2 regions of the Pseudonocardia broussonetiae genome follow, and region 2 is predicted to be linked to the other one. Evidence: predicted binding sites of a transcription regulator. Region 2 holds the regulator's gene; the other holds the start of a gene.
What was found. Region 2 encodes LexA, which represses DNA repair genes until DNA is damaged. Its sites were predicted from a motif close to CGAACACGTGTTCG; they were not measured.

Region 1 (15,101 bases), 1.6 Mb from region 2:
GCGAAGCGGTCGGGCATGGCGGGCAGGGTGGCAGGGCGGGGACCGGCGCGGGGCCGATCGGGAGAACGGTGTGCGATCGTGAACGGCCCCCCGCCCCGTCACGAAGGAGCCCGCGTGTCCACGCGCCCGCCGACCGGCGCGCCCACCGAGGCCCGGCCCACCGCCCGCATCACGAGCTTCGTGCACCACCGCGCGCGGTTGACCGAGGGTCAGCAGCGGGCCTGGGACCGCTCGTGGCCGGTGCTCGGCCGCGACGTGGCCGACCTCGTCGCGGGCACCGTCGCCTACGACCCGGCGGCGTGGTTCGGCCGCGAGGCGCCGCTGGTCCTGGAGATCGGCTCCGGCATGGGCGAGTCGACGGCGGCACTGGCCGCGGCGGCCCCGGAGCGCGACCACCTCGCCGTCGAGGTGTTCGAGCCCGGCCTCGCGCAGCTGCTCATGCGGGTCGAGGAGCTGGGGCTCACCAACCTCGCGCTGCTGCGCGGCGACGCCGTCGAGCTGCTGCGGACGCGGGTGCCGGAGGCGTCGCTCGCGGCCGTCCGGATCTTCTTCCCCGACCCCTGGCCCAAGCGCAAGCACCGCAAGCGGCGCCTCGTGCAGCCCGAGGTGGCGGCGCTCGTCGCCTCCCGTCTGGTGCCCGGCGGCACCCTGCACCTGGCCACGGACTGGGACGACTACGCCACCCAGATGCGCACGGTGTGTGACGGCGAACACCTGTTGGAGAACACCGCGGCGGCCGAGCCGGGTGGGTGGACGCCGCGCCCGGTTTGGCGCCCCGTGACCAAGTTCGAGCACCGTGCGCACCAGGAGGGCCGCGACGTGCACGACCTCGTCTATAGGCGTCGTTGCGCCGAGCGCACTGGCGATCACGCTTCGTGACCGTGTAGGAAGGTCAACGGCCCCGGTACGGGGGAACGGGCTAGAGCGAGAGCGGGGCGTGCGTGACGGCGTTGGTGGATGGGAACACCCTTGTGCCGGCGCCGCGGACCTGCCCGGTCAGGCACGCGTCCGAGCCCCTGGCGGAGTCGGCGCTGGTCGAGGCGGCGACGACGTTCCTGGCGCAGTTCCACGACGAGACCACCCCGGCCCAGACGCTGGAGGGCCGCCTCGACGAGGTGCGCCGCGAGATCGAGGACACCGGCACCTACGTCCACACCACCGACGAGCTGACGTTCGGCGCCCGGGTGGCGTGGCGCAACGCGGCCCGCTGCATCGGCCGGCTCTACTGGAACAGCCTGCGCGTCCGGGACCGCCGCACGGTGACCGAGCCCGCCGAGGTCGCCGCCGAGTGCGTCGCGCACCTGCGCGACGCCGGGCGCGACGGCCGCATCCGCTCCACCCTCACCGTCTTCGCGCCGGACCGCCCCGGCGACCCCGGGCCGCGCATCCACAACGAGCAGCTCATCCGCTACGCCGGGCACCGCACGGCGAGCGGGCAGGTCCGCGGCGACGGCCGGTACGCCGACTTCACCGACCGGGTCGTCGCGATGGGCTGGCAGCGGCCCGACCCGCTCGGCCGCTTCGACGTGCTGCCGCTGGTGGTCTCCCGCGGCGACGCCGAGCCCGAGCTGCACGAGATCCCCGCCGACGCCGTGCTCGAGGTGCCGCTCCACCACCCCGACCACGCGTGGTTCGCCGACCTGCGCCTGCGCTGGCACGCGGTGCCCGCGATCAGCAACATGCCGCTGGAGGTCGGCGGCATCACCTACCCCGCCGCCCCGTTCAACGGCTGGTACCTGGGCACCGAGATCGGCGCCCGCAACCTCGTCGACGCCGACCGCTACGACCTGCTGCCCGCCATCGCCGACCGCCTCGGCCTCGACACCAGCTCCGAGCGGACGCTGTGGCGCGACCGCGCGATGGTGGAGATGGTCCGGGCGGTCCAGCACTCGTTCGACAGCGCCGGCGTGACGATGGCCGACCACCACACCGAGTCCCAGCGCTTCCTCACCCACGTGGCGCGCGAGGAGAACGCGGGGCGGAAGTGCCCCGCCGACTGGAGCTGGATCGTGCCGCCGGTGAGCGGGGGCCTGACGCCGGTGTACCACCGGTACTACGACGAGCCTGACCCCGCGACCCGCCCGGCCTACCTCACCCCCTGAGCCCCGTGAGTGGTTACGAGTGCTCCGGCACCCGTATCCGCTCACGGGTCAGGTGGGCGGTGCCAGCCCCGGCACCTGGCGGGTCCGGCCCCGGAGCTCCGCGACCACCGCGTCGCCCGCCCGCACCGTGACGTCGTAGAGCCCGGAGCGCCCGGACACCGCCCGCTCGACGGCCGTGGCCACGAGCTCCTCGCCCAGGGCCCCGGGCCGCAGGAACGCGATGTCGGCGCCCTGGGCCAACGAGGAGACGCCGTGGCTGTTCGCCGCGTACGCCAGCGCGGCGTCGGCGAGCAGGAACAGGAACCCGCCGTGGCAGATGCCGTGGCCGTTGAGGTGCTGCTCGGTGACCACCATCGCGACGCTCGCCGCACCCGGCTCGACGTCGACGAGCCGGACCCCCGCCCCGCGCGCGGCGGAGTCGTTGCGGGCCATCGCGTCGGCGGTGCGGCGGGCCACCGCGGCGGCGTCGGGGAGATCGTCCATCGTGGCGCGACCCTATCCCGGGCCGGGGGATAGGGTCGCGGCCATGACGAGCCCCGCGCCGACCTCGCCGCCCGCACCCCGGGTGCTGCTGGTCTGGGACGCGCCCAACATGGACATGAGCCTGGGCTCGCTCCTCGGTGCCCGGCCGACGGCGGCGTTCCGCCCGCGGTTCGACGCGGTCGGCCGCTGGCTGCTCGACCTCGCCGGGCCGGACGCGCTGGCCGAGGCCACCGTCTTCACCAACGTCGTGCCCGGCAGCACCGAGGTCGTCCGCCCGTGGGTGGAGGCGCTGCGCAACGTCGGCTTCGCGGTCTTCGCCAAGCCCAAGATCACCGATGACTCCGACGTCGACGACGACATGCTCGCCCACATCCGCCTGCGCGCCGACGAGGGCCTGCTCGAGCACGTCGTCGTGGCCTCGGGCGACGGCCGCGCGTTCCGCGAGCCGCTGGAGGAGCTGCGGGCCAAGGGCACGTACGTCACGGTCATCGGGTTCCGCGAGCACGCGACGTTCGCGGTGGCGTCGGACGTGATGGAGTTCGTCGACCTCGAGGAGATCGACGGCGTCTTCCGCGAGCCCCTCCCGCGGATCACGCTCGACTCGCTGCCCGACGGCGGCGCCTGGCTGCCCCCGTTCCGGTCGCTGCGCTCGCTGCTCGAGCCCCGCAGGTGACCCGGTTCACCGCGCCGGTCGTGCTCCCCTGCGACCCGGCGTGCTCGGTGCTGCGCGACGGGGTCGTCGACGTCGACGACGCCGGCCGCATCACGTTCGTCGGCCCGCGCGCGGACGCCCCGCCGACCGGTGACGCGGTGCGCGCGCTGTCCGGGGCCCTGCTGCCCGGGCTGGTCAACACGCACGCGCACACCCCGATGCTCGCGCTGCGCGGCGCCGGCGGCGACCTGCCGCTGCTGCGCTGGCTGCACGAGGTCATGTGGCCGATGGAGGCCCGCCTCACCGGCGACGACGTGCGCGTCGCGATGACCGCGGGCGGCGTCGAGATGCTGCGCACCGGCTGCACGACGAGCGTCGAGATGTACTTCCACACCCAGGCCGTGCTCGACGCCGTCGACGCCGTCGGCTCCCGCGTCCTGCTGACGCCCGGCGTCATCGCCGCACCCGGCTGGGACCGCCTCGGCTCCTGGGAGCGGATGCGCGACGACATCTCCGCCCGGATCGACGCCGACGGGCTCGTGAACGGGCGGGTGGAGCTCGGCTACGGCCCGCACTCGGCGTACACGCTGCCGCCCGAGGCGCTCGCCTCGATCGGCGAGCACGCGCGGGCCCGCGGCGCGCTGCTGCACGTGCACGTCGCCGAGGCGGCGGAGGAGGACGCGGCCGCCCGCGCCTCCCACGGCTCGGTCCCCGCCCTGCTCGACTCGCTCGGCGTCCTCGACGGCCGGGTCCTGGCGGCGCACTCGATCCAGCTCTCCGACGACGACATCGCGCTCTTCGGCGCGCGCGGCACCGCCGTCGCGCACTGCCCGGGCTCCAACGCCAAGCTCGCGGCCGGGGTCGCGCGGGTCACCGCGCTGCGCCGCGCCGGCGTGCGCGTCGGGCTGGGCACCGACGGGCCCGCGTCCGGCGACGACCTCGACGTCTGGGCCGAGGCCCGCCTCGCCGGCCTCCTCGCACGCGTGACGAGCGGCGACGCCGCCGCCCTCACCGCGTCCGAGCTGCTGCTGATGGCCACCCGCGACGGCGCCGCCGCGATCGGCCGCGACGACCTCGGAGCGCTGGAACCCGGCCGCCACGCCGACCTCGTGCACGTCGACCTCGACGACCCCGTCTTCACCGACCCCGCCGACGACGCCCAGCTCCTGTCGAACCTCGTGTGGGCCGGCGGCTCCCGGCTCGTGCGGGACGTGTGGGTGGCCGGGGAGCAGGTCGTGGCCGACGGCGAGCCGACGCGCGTGCGGCGGTCGGACACCACGGCCGCGATCCGCGGGGTGGCGGCGCGCCTGCGTCCCTGAGGGGGTGCGGCCCCCGAACCCGGGCCCGGGCCCGGGACGCGCGGAGCCCCGGGACGCACGGAGGCCGGCGCCCCGCGGGGTGCACGGCGGTCCGTCGTCGCCGTTCCCCGCGGGCCACCGGCCCCTGGTCGTGCGTGCGGTCCGCTCCCCAGCCGACCGCACTGCCCCCGCCCGGCACGAACCCCGGGCGGCGGTCGTCTCAGCGGCTGCCGGCCGTCTCCAGCCGGTAGTGGTGCCGCCCGCCCTCGCGCGGCTCGACGAGCGCGTGGGCGCCGGAGTCGGTCGTCGCCGACCGGCGCCGCCGGGGCGGGCGCGTCGGCAGGACCGGCGACGGCGCCGCGGCGGCCGCGAAGGCCTGCACCGGGATGGGCGCGGTGAGCGGGTCGCGCCGGAACTCGTCGACGGCGTCGGTGCCCCGGAGCGCGTGGCGCCGGCCGGGGACCTCGCGGCCCCGCGCCTCGCGCTCGTGCGCCGACGGCTCGACCTGGCGGCCGCGCCAGTCGACGCGGTTGAGCGCGTGGAAGATCGGCGTCAGCACCGCGTCCTCGTCGACGGCGTGCCGCCCCGCGGCCCCGCCTCCGCGCGCGGCCGCCCGCCGCTCGCCGTAACCCCTGATCCAGTCCGACACACGCCACCTCCGCTGCTCCTGCGTGCGCCGCAGTCCATCCTGCTGCCGGCCCATGACGTCTGGTCCGTTCAGCGCACTCAGACACCACAACGGGGGACACTCGCTCGGGGAAACGGATTCCGGGCCACGGTTACAGGGCTGCGGGCCGATTACGCTCGTTCGGGTGGCCCGGGCCCCGAGAGCCACTCTTCTGAGTAGGCGAGAACGCCGCTTTTCCGCATCCCGCACCCCCGGATCGTGGAGGCCCCCGCGGGCGGGGCGGGCGATCCGGGGCGCCGCGGTCGGTCGCGGGGGGTCGGGCGCCACGAACGGGAGCTGCCGCCGCGCCCGGGCGGGGCAGGCGTCCGACCAGCGTGAAGCGGCCTGCGCACCCCGCGGGTGTCCGCCGCCGGCGGGAGTGCCGCAGGGGCGGGAACGCCGGACGGTAGCGACCGGCCACCCGTCCGGGGCAGTGGGACCGCTTTCGCCCGTCCGCTGACCGGGTTCCCGTCGACGGTGCGTGTGCGATCTCCGGTGATCGCGTGCCGAACGGCCCAGCGCGATCCCGCTCAGGCCGCCGCGTCGAGCTTCTCCACCGAATCCGCGTCCAGCTCGATCCCGGCCGCGGCCGCGTTCTCCTCGACGTGCGCGAGCGACGACGTCCCGGGGATCGGCAGCATCACCGACGAGCGCCGCAGCAGCCACGCCAGCGCCACCTGCGACGCCGTGGCGCCGATCCGCTCGGCGATCTCGGCGACCGGCCCGCCCGGCTCCGCGAGCCGGCCCGACGCGATCGGGAACCACGGCAGGAACCCGACGCCGTGCTCGGTGCACCAGCGCAGGACGTCGTCGCTCGCGCGGTCGACGAGGTTGTAGCGGTTCTGCACCGTGACGACGTCGACGACCCGGTTCGCCCGCTCGATCTCCTCGACGCCGACCTCGGACAGCCCGACGGCCGCCACCTTGCCCTCGGCCTGCAGCGCGGCGAGCACGCCGAACTGCTCGTCCGCGGGGACCTGCGGGTCGATCCGGTGGAGCTGGAACAGGTCGATGCGCTCGACGCCCAGGCGGCGCAGCGACATCTCGCACTGCTGGCGCAGGTACTCCGGGCGCCCGCACGGGTGCCACTCGCCCGGCCCGGTGCGCAGCAGCCCGGCCTTGGTGGCGACCGTCAGCCCCTCGTACGGGTGGAGTGCGCGCCGCAGCAGGTCCTCGGCGACCTCGGGTCCGTAGGAGTCGGCGGTGTCGAACAGGTCGGTGCCGAGCTCGGCGGCCCGGCGGAGCACCGCGATCGCGGTGTCGGGGTCGGCGGGCGGGCCCCAGACGCCGGGGCCGGTGAGCTGCATGGTGCCGAAGCCGAGCCGGTTCACGGCGGGCCCGTCACCGATGCGGAAGGTGGAGGTCATCGCTCCACGTTCGCACCGTGCGCGACCGTCCCGCCGCCGATCGTGACCGGCGTCGCCGCGTCGGCGGCGTCACGCCGCGATTGCCCGGGTCCCGTGCGGGGGCTAGCGTTCCGCCGTGGCAAAGATCGCGTCGCCGAAGATCCAGTCCCTGCCGCACGCGGTGTCGGAGCTCGTGCACGACGGCGACGTCGTCGCGCTGGAGGGGTTCACCCACCTCATCCCGTTCGCCGCCGGGCACGAGATCATCCGGCAGGGCCGCCGCGACCTGACGCTCGTCCGGATGACGCCCGACCTCGTCTACGACCAGCTCATCGGCGCCGGTTGTGCGTCCAAGCTCGTGTTCTCCTGGGGCGGCAACCCCGGCGTCGGATCGCTGCACCGCATGCGCGACGCCCTGAGCACCGGCTGGCCGGCGCCGCTGACGATCGAGGAGCACAGCCACGCGGGCATGGCCAACCGCTACGTCGCCGGCGCGTCCGGGCTGCCGTTCGCGGTGCTGCGCGGCTACGCCGGCACCGAGCTGCCCGAGCACACCGACACCATCTCCACGGTCACCTGCCCGTTCACCGGCGAGGAGCTCGCCGCGGTGAAGGCCATCAACCCCGACGTCGCCGTCGTGCACGCCCAGCGCGCCGACCGCGACGGCAACGTCCAGCTCTGGGGCATCCTCGGGGTGCAGAAGGAGGCGGTGCTGTCGGCGACGCGCGCGCTGGCCACCGTCGAGGAGGTCGTCGACGAGCTGACGCCGGTACCGGGGGCGATCGTGCTGCCGGCCTGGGTGCTCGACGCCGTCGCGGTCGCCCCGCGCGGCGCCGCCCCGTCCTACGCCCACGGCTACTACGAGCGCGACAACGCCGCGTACAAGGCGTGGGACGCCACCAGCCGCGACCGCGAGTCGTTCACGACGTGGCTCAAGACCCTGCAGGAGGACGCGTCGTGAGCACCCCGACGAGCACCGGCACCGGTACCACCACCTGGACCGCCGACGAGATGATGAGCGTCGCCGCGTCGCGCTCGCTGCGCGACGGGCAGTCGTGCTTCGTCGGCATCGGGCTGCCGTCGACGGCGGCGAACCTCGCGCGCCGGCTGCACGCGCCCGCGCTGGTCCTCATCTACGAGTCCGGCACGATCGGCACCGAGCCCGACGAGCTGCCGCTCTCGATCGGCGACGGCATCCTCGTCGACTCCGCGCTGTCGGTCGTGTCGGTGCCCGAGATCTTCAACTACTGGCTCCAGCCCGGCCGGATCGACGTCGGGTTCCTCTCCGGCGCCCAGATCGACCGCTTCGGCAACATCAACACCACCGTCATCGGCGAGTACGACGAGCCGGCCGTGCGGCTGCCCGGGTCCGGCGGCGCACCGGAGATCGCGGCGTCGTGCCGCGAGGTGATCGTGGTGATGCGCCAGCGGCTGCGGGCGTTCGTCTCGCAGGTCGACTTCGTGACGTCGGTCGGGCACGGCAGCGGCCCCGGCGACCGCGCCCGCCTCGGGCTGCGCGGCGCGGGCCCGGTGCGGGTCATCACCGACCTGGGCGTGCTCGAACCCGACCCCGACTCGGCCGAGCTCGTGCTCACCGCGCTGCACACCGGCGTCACGATCGAGCAGGTGCACGCGGAGACCGGCTGGGAGCTCGAGGTCTCGCCCGACCTGCGGATCACCGCACCTCCCACCGAGCAGGAGCTCACGACGCTGCGCGGGCTGCGCACGGTGGGGTCGTCGTCGTGACCGTCGCGCTGCACCACGTCGACGAGGGTCCCCGCGACGCTCCCGCGATCGTCCTGAGCGGGTCGCTCGGCTCGACGGTCGAGATGTGGAGCCCGCAGGTCGAGCCGCTGACCGAGCGGTTCCGCGTCATCCGCGTCGACCACCGCGGCCACGGCGGGTCGCCGGTGCCGCCCGGGCCGTACACCGTCGCCGACATGGCGGGTGACGTCCTCGCACTGCTCGACGCGCTCGGGCTCGACCGCGTCGCCTACTGCGGCCTGTCGATGGGCGGCTGCGTCGGCATGGTCCTCGCGTCGGAGGCGCCGGAGCGGATCAGCGCGCTGACGCTGTGCTGCACGTCGTCGTACTGGCCCGACCCCAGCGTGTGGGTCGACCGGATCGCCGCCGTCGAGTCGGGCGGCACCGCCCCGCTCGCGGAGACGATCGTGTCGCGCTGGTTCACCCCCGGCTGGGCGGCCGAGCACCCCGACGTCGTCGCCGACGCCATCGGGCAGGTCGCGATGACGCCCGACGACGGCTACGCGGCCTGCTGCGCCGCGCTGCGCGACTTCGACCACCGGCCGCGCCTCGGGGCGATCGCCGCCCCCACGCTGGTGATCGCCGGCTCCGCCGACCCGTCGACGCCCGTCGAGCCGCACGCGCGCACGCTCGCCGAGGGCATCCCCGGCGCCCGTCTCGAGGTCCTCGACGCCGCGCACCTCGCGACGATCGAGCGTTCGGAGCAGGCCACTGCGCTGATCGTCGCCAACTCGCAGGCGTGACCAACCCCTCCGTTTCGACAGGTCCCTTCCGGCCTACCCTGACCGGGACGGAGGTGCCGGGGTCGACGAGGAGCTCGGGATCGTGGCGAGCTCATCGGAGGCGATCGCACGTGCTGAACGACCGCGAGAGACAGGTCCTGGCCCGCATCGAGCACCACCTCGCGATCACCGATCCCGAGTTCACGCAGCTGTTCCGCGCGGCGACGCCGCGCCGGACCGCGGTCAACCCCGTGCTGCTGCTGGTGCTCGGCATGGCGCTGATGGTGCTCGGGTCGGCCGTGATGGCCGTGCCGGTGGCCCTGCTCGGCATGGGCGTCGCGGCGAGCGCGCTGGTGGTCGCCTACCGGCAGAACGGCACCGCGGGCTTCAGTCCCGCGTAGCCGCCCGCCGGCCCGCTCAGCCGTGGGCGAGGTCGGCGAACCGGCTGTAGTGCAGCTGGTGGGCCACCACGATCGTCGTCGTGGGCCCGTTGCGGTGCTTCGCCAGGATCAGGTCGGCCTCACCGGCCCGCGGGTCGTCGCGCTCGAAGGCGTCGGGGCGGTGCAGCAGGATCACCATGTCGGCGTCCTGCTCGATCGAGCCCGACTCGCGCAGGTCCGACAGCATCGGCCGCTTGTCGGTGCGCTGCTCGGGACCGCGGTTCAGCTGGCTCATCGCCACCACCGGCACCTCGAGCTCCTTGGCCAGCAGCTTGATCTGCCGGGAGAACTCCGAGACCTCCTGCTGCCGCGACTCGACCTTGCGGCCCGACGTCATCAGCTGCAGGTAGTCGAGGATGATCAGCTTCAGGTCGTGGCGCTGCTTGAGCCGCCGCGCCTTGGCCCGGATCTCCATGAGCGTGAGGTTCGGCGAGTCGTCGATGAACAGCGGGGCCTCGCTGATCTCGCTCATCCGCCGGGCCATCCGCGTCCAGTCCTCGTCGCTCATCCGGCCGGCGCGCATGTCGGCCAGCTTGATCTGCGCCTCGGCCGAGAGCAGGCGCATGACGATCTCGGACTTGCTCATCTCCAGGGAGAACACCGCGCTGGTCATGCCGTGCTTGATGGAGCAGGAGCGCGCGAAGTCGAGCCCCAGCGTGCTCTTGCCCAGACCGGGGCGCGCGGCCACGACGATCATCTGGCCAGGGTGCATGCCGTTGGTGACCTGGTCGAGGTCGGTGAACCCGGTGGGGACGCCGACCGACGCCCCGCCGCGCGAGCCGATGGCGTCGATCTCGTCCATCGTGGGCTGGAGCAGCTCCTCCAGCGCGACGTAGTCCTCGCTCGTGGAGCGGTCGCTGACGTCGTAGAGCGTGGCCTGCGCGCGGTCGACGACGTCGGCCACGTCGGCGCCCTCGGCGCCGTGGTAGCCCAGCTGCACGATCCGCGTGCCCGCGGAGACCAGGCGGCGCAGGATCGCCTTCTCGGCGACGATCTCGGCGTAGTAGGCGGCGTTGGCCGCGGTGGGCACCGTGGCGATCAGCGTGTGCAGGTACGGCGCGCCGCCGAGGCGGATGAGGTCGCCCTTGCGCTGGAGCTCGGCCGAGACCGTGACGGCGTCGGCGGGCTCGCCGCGGCCGTAGAGGTCGAGGATCGTGTCGTAGACCGTCTGGTGCGCGGGCTTGTAGAAGTCGTCGGGCCGCAGCACCTCGACGACGTCGGCGATGGCGTCCTTGCTCAGCAGCATCCCGCCCAGCACCGACTGCTCGGCGGTGAGGTCCTGCGGGGGCTGGCGGTCGAACGGGGAGCCCGCCGCGCCCTCGTCGGCGGCGCGCAGCGGGCGGTCGCCACCGGGGCGGCGGCCGCCGGGGGGCCGGTCGTCGGTCAGCGCCATGCGCGGACCGCCGGTCGTGCGTCGTGCGCCGTGTGCCGCCGTGCTCCGAGTCGCCGTGCCTGCCCGAACCGGTCCATACGCAGCGTCACCCCCACTCCCACTATATCGAACGAGCGTTCGAGACGCACGGGCGACGTCCCGTCGACCCCGCGGTGAACGGTCGACGTCGCCGGGCGCCCGTCCCGAACCTGCGCGCGACGTTAGGCGCTCCGGCGCGTCGCACCTAACCGGCCTGTGCACACGTCTGGGGAGAGGTTGGGGACGGATCGGTGGATGTCCTGCACGGCGGGGGGAGCACGGTGTGGACAAAGTGGGGACAACTCGCCGTTGAGCGGCGTACTCGCAGCTCAGCGCCTGTTCACCGCCTGTGGACAACATTGTGGGCGTGTCGCGTCCGGAGCCCGTCCCGGCGTGTCGCGGTGATCCCCACCCGGCGCATACGGGCGGTCACTCGCCGACGCGGGCGCACCTTCCCGGCGCGTCGCGCCACGTCGACGAGACCGCTCCGCGCACTCCCGGGAACGACGACGGGGCGGGAGCGGGGCGCTGTGCCCTGCTCCCGCCCCGGTGACGGTGCGTGATGCCCGCCGGCGGACCGGCGGATGCCCGCTACTACTGCGCGACGACGGCCACCTGCAGCTCGGCGGTGACCTCCGGGTGCAGCCGGACCGTGACCGCGTGCGAACCCGTGGTCTTGATCTGCGGCACGTCGACGGCACGGCGGTCGAGGGCGGGACCGCCCGCGGCGCGCACGGCGTCGACGATGTCGGCGGTCGTGACGGAGCCGAACAGCCGGCCCGAGTCGCCGGCCGACTTCGCCTTGACGGTGACGGACAGGTCGCCCAGCTGCCCGGCGACCTCCTTGGCGTGCCCGAGGTCGCGGATCTGCCGCGCCTGCTGGGACCGCTTGATGGACGCCACCTGCTTCTCCGCGCCGCGGGTGGCCGTGATGGCCAGCGAGCGGGGGAGCAGGTAGTTGCGGCCGTAGCCGTCCTTGACCTCGACGATGTCGCCGGGCGCGCCCAGGTTCGGGACGTCGGCGGTGAGGATGAGCTTCATCTGGTCATGCCTCGCTTATCGGGCGGTCGAGGTGTAGGGCAGCAGGGCGACCTCGCGGGAGTTCTTGACCGCGACCGCGACGTCACGCTGGTGCTGGCGGCAGTTGCCGGTGACGCGACGGGCCCGGATCTTGCCGCGGTCGGAGATGAACTTCCGCAGCAGGCCGGTGTCCTTGTAGTCGATGTCCTGGGCCTTGTCCTTGCAGAACGCGCACACCTTCTTCTTCGGCTTGCGCAGGACGGGCTTGGCCATGGTGGTGCTCCTGGTGCTCGGTCACCGCGCGCGGGGCGCGCGGGAGGGGGTGGATCTAGAAGGGGGGCTCGTCGTCGGCGGCGGGACCGCTGCCGGCGGGCGGGGCCGAACCCCAGGGGTCGTCGTTCTGGCCGCCGCGGGAACCGCCGCCGCCGTACCCACCACCGGAGCCGCCGGAACCGCCGGAGCCGCTCCCGCTGCCGCCGAAGCCCCCGCCGCCGCCGTCGCTGCCGCGGCTGACCTTGTTGACCTTGGCGGTGGCGTACTTGAGCGAGGGGCCGACCTCGTCGACCTCGAGCTCGACCACGGTGCGCTTCTCGCCCTCACGGGTCTCGAAGGAGCGCTGCCGCAGCCGGCCGGACACCATCACGCGCATGCCGCGCGTGAGCGTCTCGGCGACGTTCTCCGCCGCCTGGCGCCACACGTTGCAGCGCATGAACAGCGCGTCGCCGTCCTTCCACTCGCCGGACTGGCGGTCGAAGGTGCGCGGCGTGGCCGCGACGGTGAAGTTGGCGACCGCGGCACCGGACGGGGTGAACCGCAGCTCCGGGTCGGCGGTGAGGTTGCCGACCACGGTGATGACAGTCTCGCCGGCCATCGCTACCGCCTCAGCTCGCCGCGGCGGCGGGCGCCGGGGCGGCCCGCTTCTTCGGCTCGCGGCGCAGCACCTTGGTGCGCAGGACGGACTCGTTGAGCCCGAGCTGGCGGTCGAGCTCGGCGACGGTGGCCGGCTCGCAGGTGATCTCGATGACGGCGTAGATGCCCTCGGCGTGCTTGAGGATCTCGAAGGACAGGCGGCGCTTGCCCCAGACCTCGATCTTCTCGACAGTGCCCCCGTCGTTCTTCACGACGGTGAGGAACTGCTCCAGCGACGGCGTGACGGTGCGCTCGTCCAGGCTGGGGTCCAGGATGACCATGAGCTCATAGTGACGCATGAGAACCACTCACCTCCTACGGTCTGACGGTCGCGGGATGTCCGCGACAGGAGGTTCTCACCGCACCCCGACAGTCCCGTGCCCCGAGATCGTGATCCGGGGAGGCGACGACGGCGTCCAGGGGGACGCCGGTCGAGGTGCTGCAACGAGGCTACCAGCGTGAACACGCGCGCCCGGCACCGCCCGCCGGGGACCGTCGGTGCCGGACACTATCCTCGCCCCATGCTCATCGGGGCCCACGTGCGCGAGGACGACCCGGTCGCCGCGGCGGCCGAGCGGGGCGCCGACATCGTGCAGGTGTTCCTGGCCGATCCGCAGGGCTGGAAGAAGCCGCCGCCGCACCCGCAGGCCGACGAGCTGCGCGCCAGCGACGTCGCGGTCGTCGTGCACTCGCCCTACGTCGTCAACCTCGCCTCGCTCAACAACCGCATCCGCATCCCCTCGCGCAAGCTCGTCGTGCAGCACGCCGAGGCCGCGGCCGGTGTGGGGGCGATCGGCCTGGTCGTGCACGGCGGGCACGTCACGCAGGGCGAGGACGCGGCGCAGGGCGTCGACAACTGGCGCAAGTTCTTCGAGCGCCAGGCCGACGAGGGCGGCTTCGCGGTGCCGATCCTCATCGAGAACACCGCGGGCGGCGAGAACGCGATGGCCCGCCGCTTCGACGCGCTGGCCCGGCTCTGGGACGCGATCGGCGAGTACGGCGCGGGCTTCTGCCTCGACACCTGCCACGCCCACGCGGGCGGCGAGGAGCTCGTCGGCGTGGTCGACCGCGCGCGGGCGGTCACGGGCCGGATCGACCTGGTGCACCTCAACAACTCCCGCGACGGGTTCGACTCCGCGCGCGACCGGCACGCCAACATCGACTCCGGCACGATCGAGCCCGAGGTGCTGGCCGCGGTGTGCGCCGCCGCCGACGCGCCGGTGGTGGTCGAGACCCCGGCCGAGGGCCAGCCCGCCGACATCGCGTTCCTGCGCGAGCGGCTGGCGCGGTGACGCGCACGGCACTCGACGCGCCGCGGGTGCCCGAGCGGGTCGGCGGCGGCCGACCCGCGGTCCCCGCGCGCCTCGTCCTGGCGGTCCTGGTGCTGCTCACCGGCGTCACGATGCTGCTGGGCTACGCCAACAAGGCCCGCTGCACCGGCCCGGGGTACGACGCCGCGGGCCGCTCGGTGCCCGACTACGAGATCCGCGTCGACCGCGACGTCTGCTACTCCGACATCCAGTACCTCTGGCTGGGCCGCGACGTCGACCGGCACGTCTTCCCCTACGTCTCCGGCTCGATCACCCCCGACGGGCAGCTCGTCGGCGGTGTCGTCGAGTACCCGGTGCTCACCGGCCTGCTGATCTGGGCGGGCGCGTACTTCGTGCAGACCGACGGCGGGTTCCTCCTGGCCTCGGCGCTGCTGATGGCCCCGTTCGGGCTGCTCACGGGCTGGATGCTCGGGCGGATGGCGCGCTGGCGGGCGCTGCTGTGGGCCGTCGGGCCACCGCTGGTGCTCTACGCCTTCCACAACTGGGACCTGCCCGTCGTCGCCTGCGCGGTGGGGGCGATCTACGTGGTGCACGGGCGCGGCACCGACCGCGCGCTCGTCGACCGCGCCACCGTCGCCGCCGTCCTGCTCGGCCTGGGCTTCGCGCTCAAGCTCTACCCGGGCGCGTTCGTGCTGCCCCTGGCGCTGCACGTCCTCGCGCACAACCGGCCCGGAGCGCTCGACTGGTTCGGCGCGCTGCGGGTCGCGCTGGCCGCCGCGGGCACGGTCGTGCTGGTCAACCTGCCGTTCGCGCTGGTCGGCTACGAGGGCTGGCGGGCGTCGTTCACCTTCCAGCAGCTGCGCAACGTCGACCTCACGACCAACTCGATCTGGTACTGGGGGTTCCGGCCGGAGTCGAACCCGGAGAACGTCGAGTTCCAGGACGCGATCGACGTCCTGTCGCCGGCGCTGGTGCTGCTGTCGTTCGCGGTGGCCGCGGCCGTGGGCTGGTGGCGG
Region 2 (15,101 bases):
CGCCGCACCGTCGACCCCGACACGCGCGGCTCGTTCGTCGGGTTCGGCGCCGACGTCGTCGTCGCCCTCGACCCGTCCTCGACGGCCCCGGTCGACCCCGACCTCCCGCTCCCGCTGCTCGTCGCCGGCTGGGCCGCGGCGGGCACGGGGGCGCGGATCCGCGGCGAGCTGGTGGCGCCGGACGCGTCGCCGCGGGAGTGCGCGGAGCTCGGGGCGTCGCTGGCGGGCGAGCCGGTCGGGCTGCTGGTCGTCGGCGACGGCTCGGCCAAGCACACGCTCAAGGCACCCGGGCACCTCGACGAGCGCTCCGGCCCCTTCGACGACGCCGTCGCCGCCGCACTGCGCGACGCCGACCCGGCCGCGCTCGCCGCGCTCGACCCCGAGCTGGGCCGCGAGCTGTGGGCCATCGGGCGCGCGCCGTGGCAGGTGCTCGCGGGCGCCACCGCCGGCCGCTCGTGGACCGGCGAGCTGCTGTACTCCGGCGCCCCCTACGGCGTCGGCTACCACGTGGCGGTCTGGACGCCGTGAACCGCCTGGTCGTGGTCGTCGGGCCGACGGCGGCCGGCAAGTCGGCGCTGGGGCTGGAGCTCGCCCGCCGCCTCGACGGCGAGATCGTCAACGCCGACGCCATGGCGCTCTACCGCGGCCTGGACATCGGCACCGCCAAGCCGACGCCCGCCGAGCGCGCCGCGGTGCCCCACCACCTGCTCGACGTCCTCGACGTCACCGAGACCGCGTCCGTCGCCGCCTACCAGCGCGACGCCCGTGCGGCGGTCGAGGCGCTGCTGGCCGCCGGGCGGACCCCGGTGCTGGTGGGCGGGTCGGGGCTGTACGTGCAGGCCGTCGTCGACGAGCTGGAGTTCCCCGGCACCGACCCGGCCCTGCGTGCCGAGCTGGAGACCGAGCTGGCCGCGCACGGTCCGGCCGCCCTGCACGCCCGGCTCGAGGCGCTCGACCCGGCGGCCGCGGAGGTCGTGCTGCCGGGCAACGGGCGGCGGATCGTGCGGGCGCTGGAGGTCATCGCGCTCACCGGACGCCCGTTCCCGGCGCGGATGCCGGCCGCCGCGGTGCCCCGCTATGACGCCGTGCTGCTCGGCGTCGACCGCCCCACCGACGACCTCGACGCCCGCGTCGCCCGCCGCGTCGCCCGGATGTTCGCCGCCGGCCTCGTCGACGAGACGCGCGCGCTGGAGCCCGCCGGCCTGCGCGACGGCCTCACGGCCTCGCGCGCGCTGGGGTACCAGCAGGTGCTCGCCGGCGGGTCGATGAGCACCGCCGCCGCCGACACCGTCCGCGCCACCCGGAGGTTCGTCCGGCGCCAGCGCTCCTGGTTCCGCCGCGACGCCCGCACCCGCTGGCTCGACGCCGCCGCGCCCGACCTGCTCGGGCGGGCCCTGACGGCGCTATCGTCGTGACGTGGAGTTCAGCAAGGGTCACGGCACCGAGAACGACTTCGTGGTGCTCCCCGACCCGGACGGGTCCCTGGACCTGACGCCCGAGCGCGTCGCCGCCCTGTGCGACCGCCGCCGCGGCCTCGGGGCCGACGGCGTGCTGCGCGTGGTCCGGTGGGCCGCGCTGGGCGACGGGCCGCCGCCGGAGCCGGGCGTCGAGTGGTTCATGGACTACCGCAACGGCGACGGCAGCCTCGCCGAGATGTGCGGCAACGGCGTGCGCGTCTACGCCCGCTACCTCGCCCACCGGGGCTGGCTGACCGGTGACGAGCTGCCGCTGGGCACCCGCGGCGGGGTGCGCACCGTGCGCATCGAGGGCGACGAGGTCTCGGTCGACATGGGCCACGCCGCCGTCGGCGAGTCGAGCACCGCGAGCATCGACGGGGTGGCGTTCCCGGGCGTGGCCGTCGACGTGGGCAACCCGCACCTGGCGTGCGTCACCGAGGTGCCCGTCGACCACCTCGACCTCACCCGCCCGCCCGGCCACGACCCGGCGCTGTTCCCGCACGGGGTCAACGTCGAGTTCGTGACGCCCCTGCACGACGACGAGATCACGATGCGCGTCCACGAGCGCGGCGTGGGGGAGACCCGCTCGTGCGGCACCGGCACCGTCGCCGCGGTGGTCGCGGCCCTGCGCCACGCCGGGCGCGACACCGGCACCGTCGGCGTCTCGACGCCGGGCGGGCGGCTGCGCGTCACCGTCACGGACACGACGACCGTGCTGCACGGGCCCGCCGTCCTGGTCGCCCACGGCGACCTCGACTGGGAATCCCTCGCCTAGAACCGGCGTTGTCGTGGGAGCATGACGAACACGATGACGGAACCCGCCCAGACCCCTCCGACGCAGCTGCGCCCCACCACCGGCGACTACGAGCTCGAGGAACGCTCCTCGCTCCGCCGCGTGGCCGGGCTCTCCACCGAACTCACCGACGTCACCGAGGTCGAGTACCGCAAGCTCCGGCTGGAGCGCGTGGTCCTCGTCGGCGTGTGGACCGAGGGAACCTCCGAACAGGCCCGCGGGTCGATGGAGGAGCTGGCCCGGCTCGCCGAGACCGCCGGCTCCCAGGTCATGGACGCGCTCATCCAGCGCCGCCCGCGGCCCGACCCCGCCACCTACATCGGCTCCGGCAAGGTCGACGAGCTGCGCGACGTCGTGCAGTCCACCGGCGCCGACACCGTGATCTGCGACGGCGAGCTCTCGCCCGGCCAGCTGCGCCAGCTGGAGGACAAGCTCAAGGTCAAGGTCGTCGACCGCACCGCGCTGATCCTCGACATCTTCGCCCAGCACGCCCGCAGCCGGGACGGCAAGGCGCAGGTCGAGCTGGCCCAGCTGTCCTACCTGCTGCCGCGCCTGCGCGGCTGGGGCGAGGCGCTGTCCCGGCAGGTCGGTGGCCGTGCCGCCGGCGGTGTCGGCATCGGCGGCCGCGGCCCCGGTGAGACCAAGATCGAGCTCGACCGGCGGCGCATCCGCAACCGCATGTCCAAGCTGCGCCGCGAGATCGGCTCGATGAAGCAGATCCGCGAGACGCAGCGCGGCTCCCGGCGGCGCAACGAGATCCCGGGCGTCGCGATCGTCGGCTACACCAACGCCGGCAAGTCGAGCCTGCTCAACGCGCTGACGGGCGCGGGCGTGCTCGTCGAGGACGCGCTGTTCGCCACCCTCGACCCGACGACGCGCCGCACGTCCACGAGCGACGGGCGCACCTACACCCTCACCGACACGGTCGGGTTCGTGCGCCACCTGCCCCACCAGCTCGTGGAGGCGTTCCGGTCCACGCTGGAGGAGACGGCGGGCGCCGACCTGCTCGTGCACGTCGTCGACGCCTCCGATGCTCTGCCCGAGGACCAGATCAAGGCCGTGCGCCAGGTGCTGGTCGAGGTCGGCGAGGAGCAGCAGGGTCGGATGCCCCAGGAGCTGCTCGTCGTCAACAAGACCGATGCGGCGGGCGACCTCCAGCTCGCCCGGCTGCGCCACCTGCTGCCCGACGCCGTGTTCGTCTCCGCCCGCCGGGGCGACGGCATCGACAAGCTGCAGGCGCGGATCGCGGAGATGCTGCCGCGGCCCGAGGTCGACGTCGACGTGCTCGTGCCCTTCACCGAGGGCTCGCTCGTCGCGCGGGTGCACGCCGAGGGCGAGGTGCTCGCGGAGGAGCACACGCCCGAGGGCACCCGGATGCACGCGCGGGTCGGTGCCGAGCTGGCCACCGCCGTGCTGCCGTACGTGCTGGTGGAGGGCGCGCGCTGATCCGCCTGCTCGCCGCGGCCGCCCTCGTCGCGGCGGTGGCCGCGCCGCCCGCCGCGCCCGAGACCCGCTGCACCGTCACCGACGACCGGCTGGCGGAGCTGTCCGGGCTCGTCGTCGACGGCGGGCGGGTGTGGGCGATGAGCGACGGCGGCCGCCGCGTCGACCTGCACCGGCTCGACGGCGACTGCGAGGTCGCGGAGACGCGCACGGCCGACGTCGACCCGTTCGACGCCGAGGACCTCGCGCTCGGGCCCGACGGCGAGCTGTGGATCGCCGACACCGGCGACAACGACCGCTCCCGCGACACCGTCGCCGCGATCGTGCTGGAGCGCGGCGGCGACGCCCGGCTGCACCGCTTCACCTACCCCGACGGCCCGCACGACGCCGAGGCGCTGCTCGTCGACGCGTCCGGGGTGCCGTACGTGATCACCAAGGAGGTCGGCACGCCCGCCGGGGTGTACCGCCCGGCCGCGCCGCCCGAGGGCCGCGGGCCGTTCCCGCTGGAGCGGGTGGGGCAGGTGTCGCTGCCGGCGTCGGACACCGAGGGCGGGCCGATCGGCGGCGTGGGCTCGCGCACCGTCACCGGTGCCGGCGCGTCCGCCGACGGCCGGGTCGTCGCGCTGCGGACCTACACCGACGCCTGGCTCTTCCCGGTGCCCGACGGGGACCTCGCCGCCGCGCTCGCGGCGGAGCCGGCCCGCGTGCCGCTGCCCGGCGAGCCGCAGGGCGAGGCCGTGGCGTTCGAGCCCGACGGCACCCTGCTCTCGGGCTCCGAGACGCGCGGCGGGGAGCCCGGCGAGCTGCGGGCCGTGCCCGGGGCCGCCGCCCTCGCCGCGGAGCCGTTCACCCCGCCCGCGGTGGAGCCCGCCGCCCCGGCGGAGCCACCCGCGCCGGAGTGGCTGCCCGCGCTGATCGGCGGCGGCGTGACGATCGGCGTGCTCGTCCTGCTCGCCGCGGCCCTGTCGCTGCGCGCGCGGCGGCGCTGAGGACGAGCGGGCGCCGTAGCACGCGCGTAACCGGACCCGCCGCACCCGCGGATACCGTGATCACGGTCGGAGGGGGGCGCGGTGCCGATCGTCACCGGTTACGAGGACACGCCGGGCGGGCACGACGCGCTCGTCCTGGGCGCGCAGCTGGCCCGGCTCACGGGGCTGAGCGCGGTGGTCGCCACGGTGTACCCGGTCGATGCCCGCGGCCTCGCCGTCGTCGCCCGCGACCCGCGGTGGCGGGAGAAGGCCCGCGCGGTCGCCGCCGGCCGGTTCCGGCGGGCGCGGGAGATCATCGGCGACGGCTGGGGCGACGCCGAACCGCAGTTCACCGCGCTCACACCGGGCTCGGTGGCCGACGTGCTGGCCGACCACGCCGACGACGTGGGCGCGGCCGTGCTCGTGGTGGGCTCCACCGGCCACGGGCTGCTGGGCCGCCTCGCGCCGGGCCGGACGGTGCAGCGGCTGCTGCCGCTCGCGCGCTGCCCGGTGGCGATCGCCCCGCGGGGGTACCGGCACACCGGCACGGGGACGATGACCGTGGTGGCGGTGGCCTACGACGGCAGCGCGGAGGCCGACCGGGCGATGACCGTGGCCGTGCACCTGGCCGGGCGGACCGGGGCCGCGGTGCGGGTCGTGACCGTGGCCGAGGACGACGACGGCGTGCCCGCCGCGCAGGCGCTCGCGCACAAGGGCATCGCGTCGCTGCCCGTGGAGATCGACGCCCTGAGCGACGTCGTGGTCGGACCGGTGGCCGCCACCCTCGCCGCGCTGCCCGACCGCACCGACGTGCTGGTGGTCGGGTCGCGCGGCTACCGGTTCATGCAGCGCCTGCTGCTCGGCGGGGTGGCGGGGGTGCTGGTGCGCACCGCCCGCTACCCGGTGATCGTGGTGCCCGGTCCGGACCACGCCGGTGCCGGAGGTGGCATCAGAGGCGGCGCAGCACCGTGACGACGCGCCCGAGCACGGTGGCGTCGTCGCCGGGGATCGGGTCGTAGGCGGCGTTGGCCGGCATCAGCCAGACGTGCCCGTCGCGGCGGGTGAACGTCTTGACGGTGGCCTCCCCGTCGATCATCGCGGCCACGATCTCGCCGTTCTCGGCGACGGGCTGCTGACGCACGACGACCCAGTCGCCGTCGGTGATGGCCGCCTCGACCATCGAGTCACCGCGGACCCGCAGCAGGAACAGCGTGCCCTCGCCGACGATCTCGCGGGGCAGCGGGAAGACGCTCTCCACCGCCTGCTCGGCCAGGATCGGCCCACCGGCGGCGATCGTGCCCAGGAGCGGGACGAACGCGGGCGCCGGCCGCTCGACGACGCCGGACTCCGACGGCGGCGCCTCGGGCTGGTCGTCGGGCGGGCGGACGTCGACCGCGCGCGTGCGGTTGGGGTCGCGCCGCAGGTAGCCCTTGCGCTCCAGCGTGCGGAGCTGGTGGTGCACCGACGACGTCGACGTCAGGCCGACGGCGTCGCCGATCTCGCGCACGCTCGGCGGGTAGCCGTGGCGCTCCACCCAGTCGCGGATGACCTCCAGCACCTTGCGCTGGCGGGGAGTGAGGCCGACGGGGGCGCTCGCGGGGTCGGGGAACGTGCTCACCTGGGCGGTGGGCCCGGGGCGCACCCCCTCGTCGTCGCCACCCGTCCGGCCGGGCTCGTCCCGTGCCATGTGCTCGCGCCTCCTCGTCGATTCCGCGCGGTTCCCGGAGTGTCCGGGAACCGTTCGTGCCGTGGCGGACGGGCGCGCTCGCGCGCACCGGTTCCGCCGTCGTGACCACGACCGTAGCCCCGATCCCGGCTCCCGCCAAACACATGTTCGAACGACACGCCCCGATTCCTCGATTCTGTCGGTGGTGGGTGGTACACATCGCGGAGAGCTCGTTCGAACACCTGTTCGTCGTTCGAACGGCCACCAGGAACGGAACGGCGAACGGCACGAGCGGGTCCGAGCGGAAGGTGGAGTCCGGTGCACGATCAGATCGAGGACGGAATGCGGCGGGGCGGCACGGCACTGCACCCGGTGGCACCGCACCCGGCGGCGCCGCGGGCGGCCGCGCGCTCCGCGGCCGCGCAGGCCGCCCAGACTCAGCAGGCCCAGCAGGCCGCGCAGGCCCCGCAGGCCCCGCAGGCCGCGGTGCGCCCGGCGCGGGCGGTGCCGCGCCGCGGGCGGGCCCACGGGCCGCGCCCGGTCCGCCCGCGGGTGGTGGCCACGGCCGCGCGCCCGGTGCAGCCGCCGCGCCCGCAGCGGCCCGGCGACCAGCGGCCCGGGGAGCACCGGCCGGGGGAGCAGCGGACGGGGGAGCGGTGGGCCGACGAGCGGTGGGTCGGCGAGCCCGGCCGCCGCGGCGAGCGCGTCCTGCTGCGCACGGTCCCGGTGCTCCCGCCGGAGGTCCTGCGCCGCCGGCGGGTGGTGGCGACGATCGGCATGGCGCTGCTGTCGGCCGCGGTCGTCGTCCTGCTGGGGCTGCTGGCCGACGTCGCCGCGGCAGCCCGGCACACCGACCGTCCCGCGGAGGTGACGAGCACGTCCCCCACAGCGGTGGTGCCGCCGTCCCTGCAGGTGACGGGGGCCGTCGGCGACTGACGCTCCGCGCGCGGCGCCGGGCGCCGTCGCGGCCGCGTTCCCGTTCGGACGACATGGGGCACGGATAGTGCCTCCCCGGTTTTGCCGCCCCTACATGTTGTGGTTACATGGACGTCGTTAGCCCAGGGATGGGGTTCCGGCTCGTCGGAGGTGGTGTTCGTGCGCTGCCCTTTCTGCCGTCACTCCGACTGCCGGGTCATCGATTCCCGTGAGGTCGACGACGGGGTCGCCACCCGCCGTCGGCGCTCCTGCGCCTCCTGCGGGCGCCGGTTCACCACCGTCGAGGAGGCGGTGCTGGCCGTCGTCAAGCGCAGCGGGGTCACGGAGCCCTTCAGCCGCGACAAGGTCGTCAGCGGTGTCCGCCGGGCCTGCCAGGGCCGTCCCGTCGACGAGGACGCGCTGGCCCAGCTCGCGGCCCGCGTCGAGGAGGCCGTCCGCGCGGGCGGCACCGCCGAGATCCCCAGCCACGAGGTCGGCCTGGCCATCCTCGGGCCGCTCCGCGAGCTCGACGAGGTCGCCTACCTCCGGTTCGCGAGCGTCTACCGCTCCTTCTCCTCGATCGAGGACTTCGAGAAGGAGATCGCCGACCTGCGCGACACGCCGGCGCGCGACACACCAGCCCGCGCCGCGCCCACCTGACCGACCCGTCCGATCGGCGGCCGCACGCGGCCGCCCGACGCATCGCCGCGCCGTCACCGCACCCCGTGCCGTTGTCTCTACGACAGCGCGCAGCTCGACCGCCACGCCCCGACACCCATGCCGTACTTGGCGCGCCCGGACCCCGTCCGTCGTGCGCGCAGGAGAGGGAACACCCATGACCGAGACCGTCGGCACCACGTCCGGACGCGGGAAGAAGGCCTCGCGCTCGTCCCGCCCAGCGGGCCTCACGATCGAGCGGATCCACACCACCGCAGGCGTGCACCCCTACGACGAGGTCACGTGGGAGCGCCGCGACGTCGTCATGACCAACTGGCGCGACGGCACGGTCAACTTCGAGCAGCGCGGCGTCGAGTTCCCGAGCAGCTGGTCGGTGAACGCCACCAACATCGTCACCAGCAAGTACTTCCGCGGGGCCGTCGGCTCCCCGGAGCGCGAGTCGAGCCTGCGCCAGCTCATCGACCGCGTGGTCGGGGTGTACCACCGCTCGGGCCTGGAGAACGGCTACTTCGCCACCGACGCCGACGCCGAGGTCTTCGCCCACGAGCTCACCTGGATGCTGCTGCACCAGGTGTTCAGCTTCAACTCCCCGGTCTGGTTCAACGTCGGCACGAGCTCCCCGCAGCAGGTCAGCGCCTGCTTCATCCTCGCCGTCGACGACGAGATGGAGTCGATCCTCAACTGGTACCGCGAGGAGGGGCTGATCTTCAAGGGCGGCTCGGGCGCGGGCCTGAACCTCTCCCGGATCCGCAGCTCGAAGGAGCTGCTGTCCTCGGGCGGCACCGCGTCGGGCCCGGTCTCGTTCATGCGGGGCGCCGACGCCAGCGCGGGCACCATCAAGTCCGGCGGCGCCACGCGGCGCGCGGCGAAGATGGTCGTCCTCGACGTCGACCACCCCGACATCGAGGAGTTCGTCCAGACCAAGGCCAAGGAGGAGGCCAAGGTCCGCGTGCTGCGCGACGCCGGCTTCGACATGGACCTCGGCGGCGCCGACATCACCTCGGTGCAGTACCAGAACGCCAACAACTCCGTCCGCGTCACCGACGAGTTCATGCGCGCCGTCGAATCGGGTTCGCAGTTCGGCCTGCGCGCGCGGATGACCGGTGAGGTCATCGAATCCGTCGACGCGAAGAACCTGTTCCGCGGAATCGCCGAGGCCGCCTGGGCGTGCGCCGATCCCGGTATCCAGTACGACGGCACCATCAACGACTGGCACACCACTCCGGAATCGGGCCGGATCACCGCGTCCAACCCGTGTTCGGAGTACATGCACCTCGACAACTCGAGCTGCAACCTCGCCTCGCTGAACCTGCTCACGTTCCTGGGCGACGACGGCCGGTTCGACGCCGTCCGGTTCCAGAGGTCGGTCGAGCTCATCATCACGGCGATGGACATCTCCATCTGCTTCGCCGACTTCCCGACCGAGCCGATCGGCGAGACCACCCGCGCCTTCCGCCAGCTCGGCATCGGCTACGCCAACCTCGGCGCGCTGCTGATGGCCACCGGCCACGCCTACGACTCCGAGGGCGGCCGCTCGCTGGCCGCGGCCATCACCTCGCTGATGACCGGCGCGTCCTACAAGCGCTCCGCGGAGCTGGCCGGCGTCGTCGGCCCGTACGAGGGCTACGCCCGCAACGCGAGCGCCCACCAGCGGGTCATGCGCAAGCACGCCGCCGCCAACGACGACGTCCGCACGTTCCCGGCGAGCAGCGGCATCCACCAGCTGGCCACCACCGCGTGGAAGGACTGCCTGGCCATCGGCGAGCGCAACGGCTGGCGCAACGCGCAGGCCTCCGTGCTCGCCCCCACCGGCACCATCGGCCTGATGATGGACTGCGACACCACCGGCATCGAGCCGGACCTGGCGCTGGTCAAGTTCAAGAAGCTGGTCGGCGGCGGGTCGATGCAGATCGTCAACCAGACGGTGCCGCGCGCGCTGGCGAAGCTGGGCTACCAGCCCGAGCAGGCCGAGGCGATCGTCGAGTTCGTCGGCGAGCACGGGCACGTCATCGACGCCCCGGGCATGCGCCCCGAGCACTACGAGGTGTTCGACTGCGCCATGGGCGAGCGGGTCATCGCCGCCATGGGGCACGTCCGGATGATGGCCGCGGTGCAGCCGTTCCTGTCCGGCGCGATCTCCAAGACGGTCAACATGCCCGAGACGGCCACCGTCGAGGACGTCGAGCGCGTCTACATGGAGGGCTGGAAGCTCGGCCTCAAGGCCCTCGCGATCTACCGCGACAACTGCAAGGTCGGCCAGCCGCTGTCGGCGGGCAAGTCGGCGAAGTCCTCGGGCGGCGGGGAGAAGGAGACCGTCACCGTCGTCGAGCAGCGGCCGGTCCGGCGCCGCCTGCCCAAGAAGCGCCCCAGCGAGACGGTCTCGTTCACCGTCGGCGGCGCCGAGGGCTACCTCACCGCGGGCTCCTACCCCGACGACGGCCTCGGCGAGATCTTCGTCAAGCTCGGCAAGCAGGGCTCCACGCTCTCGGGCGTCATGGACGCGTTCTCCATGTCCATCTCGGTGGGCCTGCAGTACGGCATCCCGCTGGAGTTCTACGTCTCGAAGTTCTCGAACCTGCGCTTCGAGCCGGCGGGCATGACCGACGACCCGGACGTCCGGATCGCCACGAGCGTGCTGGACTACCTGTTCCGGCGCCTCGCGCTCGACCACCTGCCCTACGAGAAGCGCGCGCAGCTCGGCATCTTCTCCGCCGACGAGCGCACCGCCCAGGTGGCCGACCAGTACGGCGAGGTCGTCGACGTCGAGGGCCTGCGCCAGGGCGTCGAGACCGAGCCGGCCGCCCCGGCGGTCCCGACCGGCGCGTCGAAGGCCCCGGTCGAGGTGGGCAGCTCCACCGAGCTGCTCGAGCTGCGCCTGGGCAAGGCCGCCGACGCCCCGCTCTGCATGACCTGCGGCACGAAGATGCGCCCCGCGGGCTCCTGCTACCTGTGCGAGGGCTGCGGCAGCACCAGCGGCTGCAGCTGACCCGTCCCGCCCCTGACCTGCGGCCGGTTGCCGCAGGTCAGGGGCCGAACGGTCGCTGGCGCGCCCGCCCGTCGCCCCTCATCCTGGATCCCCGCACCGCATGGATCCGCAGAGGATGGTCCGATGAGCGTGACCGTAGAACGGGCGCAGGTCGAGGACAAGGTGCGCGAGACCCTCGCGAGCCACGGGTCGATGTTCCTGGCGGTCTGCACCGACAACGTCCCGTGGGCGAGCGGGGTGCACTTCGCCGAGACGGGCCTGTACTCGCTCGTGCTGGTCCTCGCCCGGCACGGCCACACCCTGCAGGCGGTCCGGGCCAACCCGACGGTGGGGCTGGTCGTCTCCTCGGGAACGCCCTTCGACCCGTTCCTGCAGGCCCGCGCCGCCGCGGAGATCCTGCCCGAGGGGCCGGAGGCCGACGAGGCCGTCCGGGTGCTGGTGGCGAAGGTCCCCTCGGTCGAGCCCTTCCTGTCGACGCCGCACGCGGTCGTCCGGCTGACCATCGACCGCTGGCAGGCCACCGACGTCCGCAACGGCTGGCTCCCCGCCCGGGAGCTGGCCGGCACCGGCGCCTAACCGGCACGGCACCGGGCCCGCCCGGTCAGGTCGCGTTGCGCTGGTCCGGCGCGTGCAGGGGGCCGGGTTCGGGGTCGCGCAGCAGCTCCCGCCACTGGTGCGGGCTCCAGCGCGCCGCCGCGGTGGTCGTCAGGAAGTCCTCGAGCAGGTCGACGAACCGCACCGGGTCGGTGTGGAACGGGAAGTGACCCGCGCCCGGGAAGATCTCCAGCCTGCTGCCGGGCATCGCGTCGTGCGCGCGGTGGGCGTGCGCCACGGGCACGACGGCGTCGCGGGCGCCCCACACGAGCATCGTGGGCATGCCGCGGGTGAGGTAGCAGCGGTCGAGCATCGTCACCACCTGCCCCCGCCAGTCGACGACGGCGCGCAGCGTCCGGATGAACGCGGCGCGGGCGGTCGCGTCCGGCAGGGCGTCGACCATGCGGAGCAGGTCGGGCGCGTCCTGCCCGAGGTCGGTGCCGAGCAGCCGCAGCAGCGCGACGCCGGCGCCGACCTGCAGCCGCGCGGTCGGCATCCGCAGCAGCCCGAGCGCCGCGGCGGCCCCGGGCAGCGTCATCGCCCGCAGCACCGGGGTGACGTCGGGCCCGGCGCCCCCGCTGCCCACCAGCACGAGCCGCTCGGTGCGCTCGGGGAACTGGTAGGCGAACTGCATCGCCACCCCGCCGCCGAGGGAGTGCCCGACCAGCGTGGCCCTCTCGACGCCCAGGACGCCGAGCAGGTCGCGCACGCCGTTGGCGTAGGCGGCCACCGAGTAGTCGGCGCGCGGCTTGTCGGAGCTGCCGTGGCCGAGCAGGTCGGGGGCGATCACCAGGTGCCGGCGGGCCAGCGCGGGGAGCACCGGCGCCCACGTGGCCGAGCTGTCGCCGATGCCGTGCACGAGCACCACCGGCGGGCCGGACCCGGCGATCCGGAACGCCCGCCGGTAGCCGTGCACCATGCGGAACTGCAGCTCGGTGCCGGTCGGCAGGGCGTGGACGGTGGCCATGGTCCGGCCGAGGGTAGGAGCGCCCGGTCACCGCGCCGTTTCCACGACGTGACGTGCTCGGGGGTCAGGAGAGCGCGACGACCGCGGTCCCGTCGTCGTTCGGCAGCTCGTCGACGACGGCGAGCACGTTGACCGACAGCAGCTCGGCCAGGCCGTGGTGCACCGAGAGGAACGCGGTGTCGGCGGCGTCGCGGCCGGTGCCGATCCGCAGCATCGACGGCCGCGGCGCGAGCCCGGTGGCGTCGACGACCCGCCACGACCCGTCCACCCACGCCTCGACGACGGCGTGGAAGTCCATCGGGTCGAGCCCCGGCGCGTAGACGGCGACGAGCCGTGCGGGCACGTCGCGGGCCCGCAGCAGGGCGACGACGAGGTGGGCGTAGTCGCGGCACACGCCCTCGCCGAGCAGCAGCGTGTCGATCGCGTCGTCGGTGGGCTTGCTGGAGCCGCCCAGGTAGAACAGGCGCCCGTGCACGAAGTCGCGGACCGCGGACACGAGCTCACCGGTGTCGTCGATGCCGTCGAACTGCGCGTTGGCGATCGAGAGCAGCCGGTCCGACGGGCAGTAGCGGCTGGGCCGGCGGTAGGCCAGCAGGTCGAGCTCGGTGGTCTCCGGCGCGGGCAGGGCGCCCTCGACGGTGGCCGAGTACTCCAGCACCGTGCGCCCCACCTGCGCGTCGATCACGTGCAGGCGCCCCTCGTGCGGGGCCGCGACCTCCCTGAAGGGGACCGCCTCCCCGTCGCGGGTGATGGAGAGCCGCTCCTCGGCGGGCCGGGTCGCGGCCGCGACCTGGAAGGCGAGGAGGGCGGGCTCGGTGACGTCCAGCTCGAGGAACGCGGTGACGTGACGACGGTGCACGCCGTGATCGTCGCAGCCGTCGATGACGACCACGTGTCCGCACCGCCGTCCGCCCTCACCCCGCCTCGTACCGCGCGGCGCGGATCAGCTCCTCCACCGCGCTGCGCTGCACGCGGAACGACCTCCCGAACCGCACCGCCGGCAGCTCCCCGCTGTGCACGAGCCGGTACACCGTCATCTTCGAGACCCGCATCCGGTCCGCCACCTCGGCCACGGTGAGGAACGGTGCGCCGATCATCCCCGGCACTTCTGCAGCCATCCTGCCCACGCCTCTCGTCCCGCCCCCAGGGGCGCTGTTCACCGTGGGTGGGACAGTACGGGAGCAGGGGCCACCCTCCGGGGTGATCCGACCTGCACCGACGGGTGGCGTCGGGGCCCGATCCGTCCGGTTCGGCACGCGGAGTGCGTGATCGCGGGGCGCGGCCGGGTGGTGCGCGGTGCCCGCGGGTGGCAGCGCATAAGGTCGGGCGGTGATCCTCGACGACGACCCGGACGGCGACTGGACCAGCGCCGGTCTGTTCCGCTGCGCCCCCGACGTGTACCGCATCCCGCTGCCGCTCCCGCAGGACGGCCTCCGGGCGGTCAACGTGTACGCGGTGCCCGACGGCGACGGCTGGACGCTCATCGACTCGGGATGGGCGCTCGCGGAGTCGCGCGAGCTGCTCGCGGCGGCGTTGGGGCAGCTGGGCGCGGGCCTCGGCGACGTCCGCCGGTTCCTGGTCACCCACATCCACCGCGACCACTACACCCAGGCCGTGACGCTGCGGCGCGAGTTCGGCTCGCGGGTCGCGGTCGGGCGCGGCGAGCAGGTCGGCCTGGAGGAGGTCAACCGCTCGGCCCGCGACCCGTTCAAGGTCCACCGCGTCCGCCTCCTGCGCGCGGGGGCCTCCGCGCTCGTCGAGCAGATCGAGCGGCGCGAGATGGACGCGGGTGACCTCTCGGTGTGGGAGATGCCCGACGAGTGGATCGAGGACGGCGCCGAGATCGCGGTGGGGGAGCAGCGGGTGCTCACGGCCGTCGAGACGCCGGGCCACACGCGGGGGCACGTCGTCTTCGCCGACGACACCGCCGGGCTGCTGTTCGCCGGCGACCACGTGCTGCCGCGGATCACCCCGTCGATCGGCTTCGAGCCCAACCCCTCGGTGAGCCCGCTGACCGACTTCCTGACCTCCCTGCAGCTCATCCGCTCGCGCAAGGACGCGGTGCTGCTGCCCGCGCACGGGGCGGTCGGGATGCGCGTGCACGAGCGCGTCGACGCCCTGCTCGAGCACCACGGCGAGCGCCTCGACGCCACCCTCGCCGCCGTCCGCGAGGGCCGCTCGACGGGCCTGGCCGTGGCGGAGGCGCTGCCCTGGACGCGCCACCGCAGGCGCCTGCCCGACATGGACACCTTCAACGCGATGCTGGCGGTCATGGAGACGCTGGCGCACCTCGACGTGCTCGTCGAGCGGGGCGCCGTGACGATCACGTTGCAGGACGGAGTCGCTCACTACACATCGTGATAACGATTCACTCCAGGTAGGCGATCCGCGCTGGTGCTGCTCCGATCGGCCGTACTCTCGCCGCCGTGTCCGTTCCCGGAGCGGGGCGCCTGTGCCTCGCCCTCGTCGCGTTCGGCGTCGCCGTGTCCGGGGTGGTGGTCGCCACCGACGGGGTCGTGCCCGCCGTCGCGCCGCCCGTCGTCGCGCTCGCGCCCGTGGCGTCGACGGGGTGCGCGGCCGCCGGGCCCTACGCCGCGCCGGAGCGGGGGAGCGTCGGCCTGCCGCCCTCGGTCC

Region 1: dnaB (replicative DNA helicase) is a predicted target of LexA. The motif match lies at 10,974-10,987, and genes of this name have one in related genera.

What each region holds. Positions count from the first base shown of each region.
Region 1 covers NZ_CP053564.1:1,915,220-1,930,320, forward strand. Annotated here, with positions in the region: gene trmB (tRNA (guanosine(46)-N7)-methyltransferase TrmB) at 169-879, shown strand; gene HOP40_RS09440 (nitric oxide synthase oxygenase) at 972-2,102, shown strand; gene paaI (hydroxyphenylacetyl-CoA thioesterase PaaI) at 2,151-2,585, opposite strand; gene HOP40_RS09450 (NYN domain-containing protein) at 2,629-3,258, shown strand; gene HOP40_RS09455 (amidohydrolase family protein) at 3,255-4,556, shown strand; gene HOP40_RS09460 (hypothetical protein) at 4,756-5,184, opposite strand; gene HOP40_RS09465 (aldo/keto reductase) at 5,733-6,569, opposite strand; gene HOP40_RS09470 (CoA transferase subunit A) at 6,694-7,509, shown strand; gene HOP40_RS09475 (CoA-transferase subunit beta) at 7,560-8,294, shown strand; gene pcaD (3-oxoadipate enol-lactonase) at 8,291-9,055, shown strand; gene HOP40_RS09485 (DUF3040 domain-containing protein) at 9,166-9,435, shown strand; gene dnaB (replicative DNA helicase) at 9,452-10,867, opposite strand; gene rplI (50S ribosomal protein L9) at 11,480-11,926, opposite strand; gene rpsR (30S ribosomal protein S18) at 11,942-12,178, opposite strand; gene HOP40_RS09505 (single-stranded DNA-binding protein) at 12,234-12,776, opposite strand; gene rpsF (30S ribosomal protein S6) at 12,787-13,113, opposite strand; gene HOP40_RS09515 (deoxyribonuclease IV) at 13,336-14,106, shown strand; gene HOP40_RS09520 (glycosyltransferase family 87 protein) at 14,103-15,101, shown strand, end outside.
Region 2 covers NZ_CP053564.1:3,523,465-3,538,565, forward strand. Annotated here, with positions in the region: gene HOP40_RS17395 (class III extradiol ring-cleavage dioxygenase family protein) at 1-528, shown strand, start outside; gene miaA (tRNA (adenosine(37)-N6)-dimethylallyltransferase MiaA) at 525-1,415, shown strand; gene dapF (diaminopimelate epimerase) at 1,417-2,232, shown strand; gene hflX (GTPase HflX) at 2,266-3,696, shown strand; gene HOP40_RS17415 (hypothetical protein) at 3,732-4,682, shown strand; gene HOP40_RS17420 (universal stress protein) at 4,764-5,633, shown strand; gene lexA (transcriptional repressor LexA) at 5,611-6,348, opposite strand; gene HOP40_RS17430 (hypothetical protein) at 6,646-7,263, shown strand; gene nrdR (transcriptional regulator NrdR) at 7,423-7,902, shown strand; gene HOP40_RS17440 (vitamin B12-dependent ribonucleotide reductase) at 8,078-10,906, shown strand; gene HOP40_RS17445 (pyridoxamine 5'-phosphate oxidase family protein) at 11,030-11,482, shown strand; gene HOP40_RS17450 (alpha/beta fold hydrolase) at 11,508-12,467, opposite strand; gene HOP40_RS17455 (transglutaminase-like domain-containing protein) at 12,532-13,326, opposite strand; gene HOP40_RS17460 (helix-turn-helix domain-containing protein) at 13,382-13,585, opposite strand; gene HOP40_RS17465 (MBL fold metallo-hydrolase) at 13,797-14,828, shown strand; gene HOP40_RS17470 (hypothetical protein) at 14,894-15,101, shown strand, end outside.